DNA from 2 places in the Micromonospora sp. WMMD736 genome. Region 1 is predicted to be linked to the other one. Evidence: riboswitches for the same ligand, from Rfam matches in the RefSeq annotation. Region 1 holds a riboswitch; the other holds the start of a gene.
What was found. A riboswitch is a leader RNA that binds a small molecule or an ion and turns the genes downstream of it on or off. The one in region 1 is predicted to bind cobalamin.

Region 1 (7,404 bases):
TACGCCAGTTCCTCCTCGACGGTGTCGGTGACGAACCCGGCGACCGGGTCCTGCCCGACGACACCGACCAGGTCGGCGAACTCGCGGGGCGGGTGGTGTGCGGTGTCCCGGCCGGCGACGCGGACGCTGCCCTGCAGGGTGCCGCCGGTGAAGTGCGGTACGAGGCCGTTGATCGCCCCGAGCAGTGTCGACTTTCCCGCCCCGGTGTGCCCGACGACCAGGCACAACTCTCCCTCGTCGATGCTGAGGTCAACGTCGCGCAATGTGGGGCGGGACGCGCCGTCGTAGGTGACGCTGACGCGCTCGAAGCGGATCATGAGGGTGCTCCTGCGGTGTCGGCGGCACGTCGTTCGGCGGCGGGCTCCGGTCGGTGCGGGCGCGGTGGTGTCGGTGCGGCGATTGCCGCGAGGGCGGCGACGAGGATCGCGGCGGCCGGTAGGGCGGGCAGGCTGGGCCAGTGCAGCGGATAGAGGCTCGGGTTGAGCGCGGCGGGGTCGTAGCCGGTGCCGGCGCCGAGCACGACGGCAGTGACGACCCCGCAGCCGGCGACCGTCCACTCCGGCCACTGCCACGGGTCGGGCCGGTACCGGCTGCGCGACACCCGACGCCCGCCGAGGGCGAGCCCGGCCACGCAGAGCAGCACGCCGCCAGCGAGGCCACCGAGCCCGACCGGGCGGGGCACCCCCGGGTCGAGCAGTCCGTACGCGCCGACGCACAGGCCTGCCATGCCGGTGAGCATGAGGACGCCGGTGAGCCGTCGCGAGGCGGGTGTGGCGGTGCCGACCCGGCCGTAGCCGCGGGCGTCCATGGCGGCGGCCAGCCGCAGTGACCGGTCCAGGGCGTCGTGCAGGACCGGCATCAGGATGGCCCGCACGGCGCCGAGGCCCCTGGCCCGTCCGGCGCGTAACCGGCGGGCACGCGCGACCCGTTGGACGCTCTCCACCAGTTGGGGTGCGACGCTCAGCGAGACGGTGACGGCGACACCCAGCTCGTACAGCGCACCGGGGAGGACCCGCAGGGCGCGTTTGGGGTTGGCGAGGCTGTTGGCGGCGCCGATGCAGCACAGCAGGCACGCCAATCGGAGCCCGTCGACGGTGGCGGAGAGGGTTGCCTCCAGGGAGACCGGGCCGCCGATCTGGATGCCCGCGTACCAGTCGGGGGTGGGCAGGTGCGGCAGCCGGAACAGGATGTGGTCCTCGGGGGTGATGCCGGAGGCGAAGACCGTCCGGAACACCACCCGGATCGCGATGATGAGCAGTGCGAGGTAGAGGTAGTAGCGGAACGCCCGCGCCCAGGGGGCGTCGGTGCGGCGGACGCTGACGACGAACCCGAGCACCGCGAAGATGAGCAGCAGCAGCAGCGGGTTGCTGGTGCGGCTCGCGGCGGTCGCCAGCGCGAGCGCCCACAGCCACCAGGCCACCGGGTGCAGGGGGCGGGGCAGCCGGGCTACCGCGAGGCGGTGCAGGAGGTCGGGGCGGGTCGGGGGCATCGGTTCAGGTGCGGCGTCGCCGCCAGCCGACGACACCGCCGACCAGGGCGAGGACGGTCAACAGGCCGACGGTGATCAGCGCTGGCAGCGCCGAGCCGGTGTCCTTGCGGGCGGCCGTCGCGGTGGGTGCCGCGTCGAGGATGCGCGGCCCGTCGGGGGTGGCGTCCGGCGGCCCGGACGGCGCTCCCGCCGTGGGGGATGTCGTCGGGCTGGCCGGAGGCGTCGGCGTACCGCCCATCGGCACCGACGCCGGCGCTCCGGTCGGTGGTGGGCCGGGCGGGGGTGGGCCGATGCCGGGGTCACCCGGTGCCGGCGGGTTGCCGGCGGCTGGTGGGTTCCCGCCGCCGGGCTGGGCCGGGGTGGGCGCACCTGCGGGCGGCGCGGTGGTGGCGGCGCCGATCGGCGTGCTGTTGCGGGCGCGGACGCTGTCCGGGCTGACCGTGGGCCGCCCCTGGGTTCCCCCGATGTCGGTCGCCCCGAAGATCCACAGGTCGACGCTGCCCGGCTTGGGCTTGTAGCTCATCGCGCCGAGCTGGCTGTAGACCCAGCTGTTCTGTCCCGGGTCGGCGTGCCAGTACGACCAGTACGCGCTGGCCGGTGGGGTGAGCGCGCACTTCTCGTCGGCCGGGGTGGGGTACTGCGTTCCGCCCTGGTGACCCGCGTAGCCGATGCGGCAGATGAACGCCGGGCCGTCGTGCTGCGTCCCGGTGGTGCGCCAGCCACCTTGGTTGAGTAGTTGGTAGCCGGTGGTCGGGGTGGTGCCGCAGGACCGCAGCAGCGGCCCGCCCCAGCGGCTGAAGTCGACAGCGAGGATTGCCCCGGACGAGGTGGTGCACTGCCCGATTGGCAGGGGCGCGGCCAGCGCCGGCGTGGGTGCCACCACCGGCGCGGCGACGATCGTCAGGGCCGCGATCGACCGGAACCACCGGCGGGTGGTCACGATTCACCGCCGTTGTCGGACACCGCGCGGCGACGGGCGGCGACCAGCAGCAGGACGCCACCGACCACGAGCACCAGCGCCAGCAGGGCGATGGTCACGATGGACACGCCGGTGCGGGGCAGGTTGCCCCACGAGTGCCCGCCGGGGCCCGTCGCCGACGGGGTCGCCACGGGTGTCGCCGTCGGCGAGGACGGCTGGCTGGCGCTCGGCGTGGGTGTGGGTGAGCCGGACGGGTCCGGACCCGGCGTGTCGTGCACGTCCCGCGCCAGGGCGGCGAATGAGATGCCGGTGGCGCCACCGACGACCTGGGTGGAGGCGCGGACGTCCGATCCCGCCTGGCCACCGGCCGCGACGGTGAACCCGCCGTCGTCGTTCTGCTGGGCCGCCAGGAACGCCAGCGCCTTGCCGATCTGACCCGCGTAGGTGGTGTCGCGCAGGGTGAGGCCCTGGATGGCGAGCGCGGTGGAGTTGGTGGAGTCGCCGGCCGCGCCGGGGAACCCGCCGTGCTCCTTTTGCGTCGAGGCGATCCAGGCGAGCGCCTTGTCGACGGCGGTGGCCGCCGCCGGGTCGTCGGCGAGCGCGGCCAGGGCCATCGCGGCCATCGCGGTGCTGTCGACGTCCCGGTCGGTGTCCGCCGCTGGGATGAGGCTGGGGAACGACCCGTCGGCGCGTTGCAATCCCTTGAGGAACTCGACCGGCTTGGCGGCGGCTTCGCCCTGTCCCGCGCGTAGTTGCGCGATGATGCCGAGCGACTGCCCGAAGACCGAGGTGGCGTACCGGTAGTTGCCTGCTCCGGCGCAGCCGGTCGATGCGTCGACCTTGGTGCAGGTGACGTCACCCAGCGCGGCGATCAGGTCGTGTCCGCCGAAGGTCCGTGGGTCGTAGCCGGTGACCTGGGCCAGCAACGCGACCTTGCCGATCGCGCCGCCGACGGCGTAGTCGGTGCCGACGCCCAACCACATGTCGACGGTGAAGCCGTTGTCGCCGACCGCGCCGCCGCCGCGAAGGAACTCGACGATCGCCCGCAGCTTCGCGTCGTCCCCGCCGGTGGCGGCCAGGGCGTACGCGCCGTCGATGCTCAACCCGAAGTCGGGGAAGCCGGGAAACGACTCGTAGTACTGGCCGTCGATCAGGTTGGCCGGCGCGACGAGGTAGGACACTCCCTTGGCCAGATCCGGCCGGGGCCCGGCCGGTGGTGGCCCGCCCAGGCGGTGGGTCAGCGCGGCGAGGTTCGTGCCGGCGAGCGCGAGCGCCGCCGCGGCGGTGGCGGCCAGGTCGGCGTCCGGGTTGCTCGGGTCGGGGCTGAGCCCGCCGCCGGTGGCGATCCGGCCGACCAGGAAACCGGTGGCGGCGGCGGCCCGATCGGTGATGCCCAGCACGGCGAGGGCCTGCGCGGCGTGTCCGGTCGAGTAGGTGTCGGTCAACCCGGCGCCGGTGTAGGGCTGGTAACCGCCGTCGGTTTCCTGCGCCCCGGTCAGGAACGTCTTGGCCGAGCCCAGCGCCTCGTCCTGTCCGCCGAGGGCGTGCAGCGCGAGGACAGCCAGGGTCGTGGCGGCGATGTCCGGGTCGCAGAACTCGCCCGGGGCGAGCCACAGGCCACCGAAGGCGCCGCTCGCGCACTGCTGCTCGGTCAGCCGGGCGACGGTCGCGGTGGGCGGGGTGATGCCGGCGCGCTTGAGCGCGAGCAGCGCTGTTGCGTGGGTCATCGGTCCGGTCGATCCGGCGAAGTCACCGGCGGCGGCGCATCCGGCGTCGATGTCGGTCGCGGTGCACACCCGGTCGGTGAGCGTGGCGATCAGGTCCCGGCCGCCGAACGCGCGCGGGTCGCCTCCGGTGATCGTGGCCAGCAGGGCGAGGTTGGCGACGTTAGCGGTGTTCGGCACGGCGGTGTCGCCGTTCGGGAAGATCGCGGCATCGACGTGCGCCCGCAGGTAGTCGACGACCTTGGTGAGGGTTTGGTCCTGCCCACCGGTCCCGGCCAGGGCGGTGGCGACAGCGATGGTCCGGTAGTAGTTGACGAAACCGTTGTCCACGTGGTCGCCGTCGACGAGCTGCCCCACCAGGTAACTCGCCACCGCCTTGACCTGCGCTTCCGTCGGTCGCGTCGGCACGGGCGTCGAGGTCGGGGTCGCCGTCGGAGTCGCAGTGGCGGTCGGAGTCGGGCCGCTCGCGCGTACCGACGCGGGGGTGAAGGTGGGCACCCCGGTGCTGCCGCCGATGTCGGTGCCGCCGAAGACCCACGCCTCGACCTCACCCGGGCCCGGCCGCTGGGACATCGCGCCGAGTGGACTGTAGGTCCAGTGGTCCTGCCCGGCCGGGGCAATCCAGTAGGACCAGTAGGCAGTGGCCGGCGGCGTCAACTCGCACGCCTCGTCAGCCGGCGTCGGGTGCTCGGCACCGGCGTCGAAGGCGGGAGACCCAATCCGGCAGATGAAGCCGGGGCCGTCGTGGGCGGTGCCGGCGGTGGTGAAGCCCGCCTCGTGCAGCAGGTCCAGTCCGGTGGTCGGGGTGGCGTCGCAGCCCCGCAGCAGCGGCCCACCCCATGCGCCGAAGTCGACAGCGACGATCGCGCCCTGCGTTGGGGTGCAGGACTCCAGCGGGTCGGCGAGCGCGGCGCGGGTCGGCACCACCAGCGCCACCGCGCCGAGCACCGCTGCGGCGACGGCCGCCAACCACGCTGCGGGAACACGCGACGTTCGACTGACCAGTGGGGACATGGCGACTCTCTCGGGGGCTAGCGGCGCAGGCGCGGACGCGGACCCCGAGGACAAACCCCGGAAACCTGGCTCCGCGCCGTGTACCTCGACGGCGCTGCGGTGCACTATCCAGCCAGGTAATCCGACTCGTCCCGATATCGGGACCTACGGCTGCGGGCCAGCGCCGGACTTTGACCGGCTTCCCCTGACTGCTGGATCGCGGCCATCGGACCACAACCGCCACCACCGCGTCAACGCGAGGACGTGTCATGTACCTAACAGCGCGCGGTAGCGGTCTCCTCCCATACGGTGACCGCGTCATCGCGTGGGGGAACCCGGTGGGAATCCGGGGCTGACGCGCAACGGTGAGGACGGTTCGCCCGTCCCGAGCCCGACTACCTACGTGGTGACGCAGCACCTGCGGTATCCGTCCCACGCGTCCTGCGGCCGGCCCGCCCCGCTCCCGCCGGCGCGCGCCGGGCTCCGGGTCGAGGCAGCCGTGCCCCGTACCCCCAAGGAGACCCGATGTCCTCGCGCTTTTCACCCGGCAGCCGCCGCAGACGCCTCGCGGCCGTTCCCGCCGCCGCGCTGATCGCCACGGTCCTGGCGGTCGCGGGAGGCGCCGCACCGGCCGCCGCGACCTCGACCGCCGCGCAGATCGCCACCGCCAAGACCAACGGCGTCGCCTACCTGCGGACCCTGCAGGCTGCCGACGGGAGCTACGCCAGCGGCGGGTTGTCGAACGAGTGGGCGTTCAGCGCGTTCGCGCCCGCCGGCGTCGCGGCGGTGGACGTCTACCCCTCCGGCGACACGACCAAGAACGCCCGCACCGTCTACCGCAACCAGCTCTCGGCCTCGTCCTGGCCGAGCAGCACGCCGGTGGTCACCGACTACGAGCGTGGGGTCCTGAACGCCTACGCCGCCGGCATCGATCCCGCCCGGGTCTCCCCCACCCGTAACCTGATTGCCGACACCATCGCCTACTGGCAGACCGGCTCGGCCGGCTACTACGGCCCGCCGGCGAACTTCAATGGCACCGTCTTCGGCACTCTCGCCCTGGCCGGCGCGAAGACCCAGGCCGGCGCCGCCCGCGTGCCGCAGGCACTGCTCGACCTTTCGATCACCCGGATCCGCAACAACCAGCACAACGACGGCGGTTGGACGTTCACCCAGGCCGAGGGCGACCCCACCCAACTCGCCGCGACCAGTGACATCGACATGACCGGCGCGGCGATGGCCGCGCTCTGCGCCGCCGGGGTCCCCAACACCGACACCGACGTGCTGCAGGCGAAGAACTTCCTGAAGGGCAAGCTCGTCAACGCCTCGGGCGCGTTCAGCTCGATGTTCGGCGTCAACACCGACTCCAACGCCTGGGCCGTCTCCGGGCTCAACGCCTGCGGCATCCCCAGCCAGGGCACCGACTTCACCACCACCGCCGGCAAGACCCCGATCGACTTCCTGCGCGCGCAGCAGTTGACCGGCGGCGGATTCAAGTACCTGCCCACCAACACCACCCCGTCGGCGTACGCCTCCATCGACGCGGTGCGCGCCCTCGCCGGCGCGGGCTACACCGCCGCTCCCCCGACCCCGGTCACCGTCGGCGCGCCCACCTGGGTCGCGGCGAGCGGATTCACCGCTGGCACCGCCACCAAGCTCGCCGTGATCATCGACAACGGCAGCGGCAGCATCAAGCCGTGCGCGGTCGCGCTGACCCCGAGCGCCGCCACCACCACCCTCGGTGCCGTCCTGGACGCGGCCGTCGGCGCGGCCACCCCGAGTGGCTGCGTCACGGCCCTGAACCCCACCAGCGGCACCGGCACCATCAGCTCGATCAACGGCCTGGCCAACAGCGGCTCCTCCACCTGGAAGGTCACCCGCGACGGCGGCACCCCGGCCAGCGCGACCCGCGGCACGACCGTGACCGTCGGCGACACCATCTACCTGCGCTACGGCGTCTGACAGCCGGATAATCGGATGGTCAGCGGCGGCCGAGCAGCCGCTGACCATCCGACGGCTGATCCGCCCGCTGCCGCTTCAGGTGAGGGTGACGAGGTGGATCGCGGCGACCGTGACGAGGCCCGCGCCGAAGAGCGTGATGCCACTGGCGGCGAGCACAGGCGCCACCCGCGCGGCCAGACCGAGGACGGCGCGGGACTGTGCGCCCCGGTTGATGAGTGAGCTTCCGGCGACCGCGAGGACCCCGACGCCGAAGAGCACGACGGCCATGCCGAGGCCGAAGGTCAGGACCAGCAGCAGGGCGAAGCCAGCGCGACCGATGA
Region 2 (7,404 bases), 1.9 Mb from region 1:
CACCAGCGTGACGCTGGCCGGGTCCCGGTCGAAGGCGACGGTGTCCCGACCGTTCACGATCACCGCTACGAAGTAGGCCGGAAGCACATCAGTCGGGCGGGCCGTACTCCACGGCCCGCCCGACATCCGTTGCGGGTCCGCCGATCCCGGCCCCGAACGGCGGGTCGCGGGACCGCTCGCCTCGCCCGACCGATCGCCGCTCCTGCCAGCCGACCTCGCTGCCCCGAATCTGGGGCAGCTCGACAGGGGTCGTGGTAGACCCTCGTCACCCCTCCGCCGGTGCTGGTGCCGCGTCCAGGCGGAGCTGCCAGTGTGGGCCGTGGCCAGTGAGCCGGACGACCGCCAGCGGCGCGACGTCGAACAGCCGGTACGTCGCCAACGGCAGATCCAGGGCGTGCACGAGCGCGACCCGGATCACGAGCGGGTGGGTGACGGCGGTGACCCGTCGGCCGCCGCCGCGCTGCGCGTCCAGCCACCGACCGACGCGCCGGCGCACGGCGACGATCGACTCACCACCGTGCGGCGCGGCGTCCGGATCGGACAGCCACTCGCGCAGCGCGTCGGGCCGTTCCGCCGCGATCTCGGCCAGGGCCCGGCCGGACCAGTCGCCGTAATCGCAGTCGGCCAGGCCTGCCTCGACGCTGGGCGCGAGGCCGAGAACCTCGGCGGTCTCGACGGCCGCCGTCTCCGGGCTGGACAGGCAGGCGTCGGGCGGACGCCGGCAAGGCAGGGCGGGGGACAGGGCGAGGGCGGCACGTCGGCCGCCCTCGTCCAGACCGTCGTCTCCGCCGAACCGGGCCTGCCGCAGGGCGGCGGTGTGACCGTGGGCGACCAGCCGCAGGCTGGTGGCGCTCACCCGGCCAGTGGTGCGTCGGCGGCCGCGCGCTGGCGGTGCATCAGGGCGGCGAAGAGCAGGCCGATCCCGGTCCACAGCACCGTCTGGGTGCCGAGTGAGGCGAGTCGGAAGTTCCACAGCAGTGTCGCGGGGAAGTCGGCGGGGACCTCCTGGAACGACGGCAGCACCACATAGGACACGACGGTGACCAGCAGGAAGCCGCCGACCGCGGCGCTGGCCCGCAGCCACACGGGCGCGTGTTCACTCACCGACCGGTAGCCCAGCGAACCGGACCAGACCGCGACCAGGCCGAGCACCACCATCAGCAGGTAGGTGACCGTGCGCTGGTCGATGGTGGCGGGGTCGCCGACGGCCGGCGGATTCGGCGGGTACTTGAGGAACGGCACGAGCACCGCGCCGAGCAGCGCGCCGCCGGCGAGCAACAGCCCGGACCGTCCGTCGTCGGCGGTCTGCCGCCTACGGGCCAGCAGGACGTACGCGCTGGCCAACAGGCCGCCCATGGCGACACCGAACAGGCCGGTGGCCAGGAAGAGGCCGCCGCGCTGGCCGTCCCGGCCGATCAGGGCCTCCTCGCCGTGCTGGTGCCCGTCGGCGGTAGGCCCGGCGTGCGTGGCCGCCTCCTCGATGGCGATGGCCGCCTCGACGTGTGGTTCGCCGACGACGTAGGCGAACGTCCCGGCGAGCAGGCCGGCCACCAGGCCGGCGAGCAGCCCGCGCAGCAGGACCGTGACGAACGTGGGTGCGGTTCCGGTGCCGCTCAGTGGCACGGGACACCGAGCAGGTGCCGGCCGTCGTGCATCAGCTCGTGCAGGTACATCCCGCTGCGCGAGACCGCCCCCTGGTCGAAGGCGACGAGGTAGGCCAGCAGGGCGAGCACGGCGACGGTGGCCAGGACCGTCCACAGGAGACGGATCGGGACAGCGGGGTGCGCCAGCGGCTGGCTGGACGTGGAGCTGGACATGCGTGAACGAACCTCCTCGGGGATGACGCGTCCCCATCGCAAGGCTGCGGACGACCGAGCGTCCTGGCTCGCGACCCCCGGGCTGGGGGCCGCTCACAGTGGCGCGACCGCGCCGGATTCTCACCGGCTTCCCTCGCGTCGCCGCAGATAGTGGGTCGACCGTATCGGTGCCGGTTCCGCTCGGTCAAGCCGACGACGACTGTCGGGGTGCCGCCGCCCGCCACCCGGCCCGGGTCGATCGACGAGGACCGTCACGTCGACCGCGACACGCCCGAGACCGACATGTGGGGTGTGACAAACGTGCCCGCCCCTATATATGGTGTCGACCGCAGCTGGTTCGGCCAATCCTGGTGACTGGTCGAGGCAAGAGGGAACCCGGTGGAAATCCGGGACTGTCCCGCAGCGGTGAGTGGGAACGACCGCCGTCATCAGCACTGGGCCATCGGCCTGGGAAGCGACGGCCAGTAGGTGACCGGGCAGGCCCGGTCGCGCCCGCGAGTCCGAAGACCTGCCAGCGCGCCGCGTACCCGAACCTCGGGTGCGCGGCGGTCCGAGGCCGCGTGGTACGGCTGACGCCACCTGACCCATGCCCGCGCGGGCTTGGCGTCCGATGGTCTCCGCCTCCTCGCGTCCGAGGGCCCTTGAGGTCTCGAACTCCCGAGGAGTGAGTGGTGACAGTCACCGAGGTGGTCCCGGTCAGCGGTGAGGCCGTGCGGCGGACCCCGATGCAGGTGCGCAAGCGCGACGGCGGCACCGAGGCCGTGGACGTGAACAAGATCGTCCGGGCGGTCGAGCGGTGGGCCGACGACCTGACCGACGTCGACCCGATGCGGGTGGCCACCCGTACGATCAGCGGCCTCTACGACGGCGCGACGACGGCCGAGCTGGACCGGCTGTCCATCCAGACGGCGGCCGAGATGATCGGCACGGAGCCGCAGTACTCGCGCCTGGCCGCGCGGCTGTTGGCCGGCTACGTCGACAAGGAGGTGCGGCGTCAGGGCATCACCTCGTTCAGCGCGGCGATCCGGGCCGGCCACGCCGAGGGTCTGATCGGCGACGAGACCGCCGCGTTCGTCGCCGCGCACGCGGAGACGTTCGACAACGCCGTCGACGCCGACGGCGACCGCCGCTTCGAGTACTTCGGCCTGCGCACCGTCTACGACCGGTACCTGCTGCGTCACCCCACCACCCGGCTGGTGCTGGAGACCCCGCAGTACTGGCTGCTGCGGGTGGCCTGCGGCCTGTCCCGTACGCCGGACGAGGCGGTCGACTTCTACCGGCTGATGTCCAGCCTCGCCTATCTGCCCAGCTCACCGACCCTGTTCAACTCCGGCACCCGACACACCCAGATGTCCTCGTGCTATCTCGTGGACTCGCCGCGCGACGAACTGGACTCGATCTACGCGCGCTACGCCCAGGTCGCCAACCTGTCCAAGTTCGCCGGTGGCATCGGCATCGCGTTCTCCCGGGTCCGGTCCCGCGGCGCGCTGATCCGGGGTACGAACGGGCAGTCCAACGGGATCGTGCCGTGGCTGCGCACGTTGGACGCGAGCGTCGCGGCGGTCAACCAGGGCGGCCGGCGCAAGGGTGCGGCCTGCGTCTACCTGGAGCCGTGGCACCCGGACATCGAGGAGTTCCTCCAGCTCCGGGACAACACGGGCGAGGACGCCCGGCGTACCCACAACCTCAACCTGGCCAACTGGATCCCGGACGAGTTCATGCGCCGGGTCGAGGCCGACGAGATGTGGTCGCTGTTCGACCCCGACGAGGTGCCCGAACTGCCGGACCTGTGGGGGGAGCGGTTCGACGCCGCGTACCGGGCCGCCGAGGAGCAGGGCCGCTACGTGCGGCAGCTGCCCGCCCGCGAGCTGTACGGGAAGATGATGCGGGCCCTGGCCCAGACCGGCAACGGCTGGATGACCTTCAAGGACGCGGCCAACCGGCTCTGCAACCAGACGGCCGAGCCGGGCAACGTGGTCCACCTCTCCAACCTCTGCACCGAGATCATCGAGGTGTCCAGCGACGACGAGACCGCCGTGTGCAACCTCGGCTCGGTGAACGTCGCCGCCCACCTGACCGACGACGGCATCGACTGGGAACGACTGCGCGCCACGGTCCGGACGGCGGTGACCTTCCTCGACCGGGTCATCGACATCAACTACTACCCGACCCCGCAGGCGGCGGCGAGCAACCCTCGTTGGCGGCCGGTCGGGCTCGGGCTGATGGGGTTGCAGGACGTGTTCTTCGCGCTGCGGCTGCCGTTCGACGCGCCGGCCGCGCGGGAGCTGTCCACCCGGATCAGCGAGGAGCTGTACCTGACCGCCCTGGAGACCTCCGCCGACCTGGCGCGGGAGTTCGGCGCCCACCCGACGTACCCGCAGACCCGGGCCGCCCGGGGCCAGCTTCAACCCGACCTCTGGGGCGTCGAGGGTACGCAGACCGCCCGCTGGGACGCGCTGCGGGAGCGGGTCGCCGCGCACGGGCTGCGCAACTCGCTGCTGGTGGCGGTCGCGCCCACCGCGACGATCGCCTCGATCGCCGGCTGTTACGAGTGCGTCGAGCCGCAGGTGTCCAACCTGTTCAAGCGCGAGACGCTGTCGGGGGAGTTCCTCCAGGTCAACACCGCTCTGGTACGCGAGTTGAAGGCCCGCGGCCTGTGGACCGAGCAGATCCGGTCGGCGATCAAGCGGGCCGAGGGCTCGGTGCAGTCCGTCGCGGAGCTGCCGGCCGACGTGCGGGAGCTGTTCCGCACCGCGTGGGAGCTGCCGCAGCGCGCGCTGATCGACCTGGCCGCCGCCCGCGCGCCGTTCATCGACCAGTCCCAGTCGCTGAACCTGTTCCTGGCCTCGCCCACCATCGGCAAGCTCTCCTCGATGTACCTGTACGCCTGGAAGACCGGTCTGAAGACCACCTACTACCTGCGGTCCCGGCCGGCCACCCGGATCCAGCAGGCCACCGTCAGCGCGGTGACGCCCGTCGTCCCCGTCGCTGTCGACGCCGACGCGCTGGCCTGCTCGCTGGAGAACCCGGAGTCCTGCGAGGCGTGCCAGTGACCACCGCCGACACCACCACCGACGCGAGGACCACACACATGCTGCTCGACCCCGGGATGGACCTGACTCTCCGCCCGATGCGCTACCCGCACTTCTTCGACCGCTTCCGGGACGCCATCCGCAACACGTGGACGGTCGAGGAGGTCGACCTGCACGCCGACCTCGCCGACCTGGACCGGCTGTCGCCGGCCGAGCGGCATCTGGTCAGCCGCCTCGTCGCGTTCTTCGCCACCGGCGACACGATCGTCGCCAACAACCTCGTGCTCAACCTGTACCAGCACGTCAACAGCCCCGAAGGCCGGCTCTACCTGTCGCGGCAACTGTTCGAGGAGGCCGTGCACGTCCAGTTCTACCTGAACCTGCTCGACACGTACGTGCCCGACGAGACCGAGCGGTTCGAGGCCTTCGCCGCCATCGAGAACATTCCGTCGATCCGTCGCAAGGCCGAGTTCTGCTTCCGCTGGATCGACTCGCTGGGCGACCTGCGGGAGTTGCGTACCCGCGAGGACCGGCGGGCCTTCCTGCTCAACCTGATCTGCTTCGCCGCCTGCATCGAGGGGTTGTTCTTCTACGGCGCGTTCGCGTACGTCTACTTCCTGCGCTCCCGTGGCCTGCTGCACGGCCTCGCCTCCGGCACCAACTGGGTGTTCCGCGACGAGTCCATGCACATGGCGTTCGCGTTCGACGTCGTCGACACCGTCCGCGCCGAGGAGCCCGATCTGTTCGACGACGACCTGGCCGACCAGGTCCGCCGGATGCTCACCGAGGCGGTCGAGTGCGAGGTCCAGTTCGCCGAGGACCTGGTGGGCCAGGGGGTGCCCGGTCTCACGTTGACCGACATGCGCCAGTACCTCCAGCACGTCGCCGATCGCCGGCTCGCCCAGCTCGGGATCGCGCCGCACTACGGGTCGGCCAACCCGTTCGCCTTCATGGAGCTGCAGGACGTGCAGGAGCTGTCCAACTTCTTCGAGCGGCGGGTGTCGGCGTACCAGGTCGGGGTGACCGGCACGGTCGCCTTCGACGACGACTTCTAGAACCCCCACCCCACCCCCGGCCCCGCCCCGTCGATCATGAAGTCGTTGCGCCCCTATCGGCGTGTCGGGGGCATTGACTCCATGATCGACGTCGGCGGCGGACGGGTGTGGGGATGGGGTGGGGGTGTTCTTGGGGGTGGGGGACGGGGGAGTCAGGCGGGGGTGCAGGTGGGGGTGGTGGTGGGCGGACTCGACGAGGTGATGGAGCTGAGGTAGCCGGCGGTGGTCGTCGCGCCCGGCGCGAGTTGGCCGTTGTACGCGGCGTTCGCGACGGTGACCTGACTACCCGACTGGGTGAGGGTGCCGTTCCAGACCTGGGACACCGTCTGCCCGCTGGCGAGCGTCCAGGTGACCCGCCAGCCGTTGAGCGCCGACGATCCGGAGTTGGTGACCGTGAGCCGCCCCTCGAACCCGCCCTGCCAGGTGTTCACCACGGTGTTGGTGACCGCGCAGGACGTCCCCGCCGGGCCTGTCGGCGTCGGCGTGGGGGTGGTCGTGGGCGTCGGAACGGGCGTGGGCGTCGCGTCCACGGGCGGGCTCGGCGTCGGGGTCGGGGTGGGCGTCGTGCCGTTGGCTTGGAACTGCCACCAGTTGAGGTTGAACAGCGTGCCGCTGCCGCCGGTGAACCGCAGGTACAGATCCTGGGTACCGGTGGCGCCGGAGACCGGGCAGGAGACGGTCTGCCAGGTCTGCCACCCACCGGTGCCGGGTACCGCGCAGCTGCCCACCCGGGTGCCGGTGGGACTGCCGAGGCGCAGTTCGACGGTGCCGCCGGACGTCGCCGAGGCTACCCGCGCGGAGAAGGAGGTCGCGCCCGTACCGAAGCCGACGCCCTTGACCTTGATGTAGTCCCCGTTCTCGATCCACCCGACGTTCATCCCGCCCTCGCTGGCCGGCTCGGTCTCGATGCCGGAGCCCCAGGCGATGGTCTCGGCCTCCTGCCGCACGTACGGGTTCAGCGTGCCGATCTGTGGCGCGCCCGTCGTGGTCATGTTGATCGTCGGGATGGTGCCGTTGGTGTTGTACGTGAACTTCTCCACGGCCACCGAACGGGTGTAACCGCCACCGCCCGGCAGCGCCCCGTTGTGGTAGAAGAAGTACGAGCCGCCGTTGAAGTCGATGACTCCCGGGTGGTTGGTGAAGCTCGCGCCCTGGCGGGGCATGACCGTGCCGCGGTAGGTCCACGGGCCGGTCGGCCCGGTGGCGGTCGAGTATCCGATGAACTCGGAGCAGCACTCCGCCGCGAACACGTTGTAGTAGATGCCGTTGCGCTTGTAGACCCAGGGGCCTTCCTCGTAGAGGGTGGGTCGGCTCGCGTTGCCGCTGCGGGCGCCGAAACCGGCGGTGGTGAGCGGGATCTTGGTGGCGCTGCCGCTGTAGGAGATCATGTCGGCGTTCAGCCGGACGTACCACAGGTTCGGGTTGCCCCAGTACAGGTACGCCTGACCGTCGTCGTCGACGAAGACCGTGGGATCGATCTCGCCGTTGCCCACCAGGGGG

Region 2: another riboswitch for cobalamin. It lies ahead of ACN269_RS01050 (ribonucleoside-diphosphate reductase subunit alpha); the one in region 1 lies ahead of ACN269_RS09040 (hypothetical protein).

What each region holds. Positions count from the first base shown of each region.
Region 1 covers NZ_JBMHMI010000001.1:2,146,513-2,153,916, forward strand. The annotation lists gene ACN269_RS09020 (ABC transporter ATP-binding protein) at 1-317, opposite strand, end outside; gene ACN269_RS09025 (CbiQ family ECF transporter T component) at 314-1,489, opposite strand; gene ACN269_RS09030 (hypothetical protein) at 1,494-2,429, opposite strand; gene ACN269_RS09035 (prenyltransferase/squalene oxidase repeat-containing protein) at 2,426-5,146, opposite strand; cobalamin riboswitch at 5,241-5,356, opposite strand; cobalamin riboswitch at 5,424-5,546, shown strand; gene ACN269_RS09040 (hypothetical protein) at 5,651-7,084, shown strand; gene ACN269_RS09045 (cobalt transporter) at 7,160-7,404, opposite strand, start outside.
Region 2 covers NZ_JBMHMI010000001.1:292,001-299,404, forward strand. The annotation lists gene ACN269_RS01030 (GH92 family glycosyl hydrolase) at 1-76, shown strand, start outside; gene ACN269_RS01035 (histidine phosphatase family protein) at 266-856, opposite strand; gene ACN269_RS01040 (CbtA family protein) at 853-1,623, opposite strand; gene ACN269_RS01045 (CbtB domain-containing protein) at 1,614-1,817, opposite strand; cobalamin riboswitch at 1,853-1,992, opposite strand; cobalamin riboswitch at 2,134-2,347, shown strand; gene ACN269_RS01050 (ribonucleoside-diphosphate reductase subunit alpha) at 2,543-4,870, shown strand; gene ACN269_RS01055 (ribonucleotide-diphosphate reductase subunit beta) at 4,909-5,904, shown strand; gene ACN269_RS01060 (family 43 glycosylhydrolase) at 6,057-7,404, opposite strand, start outside.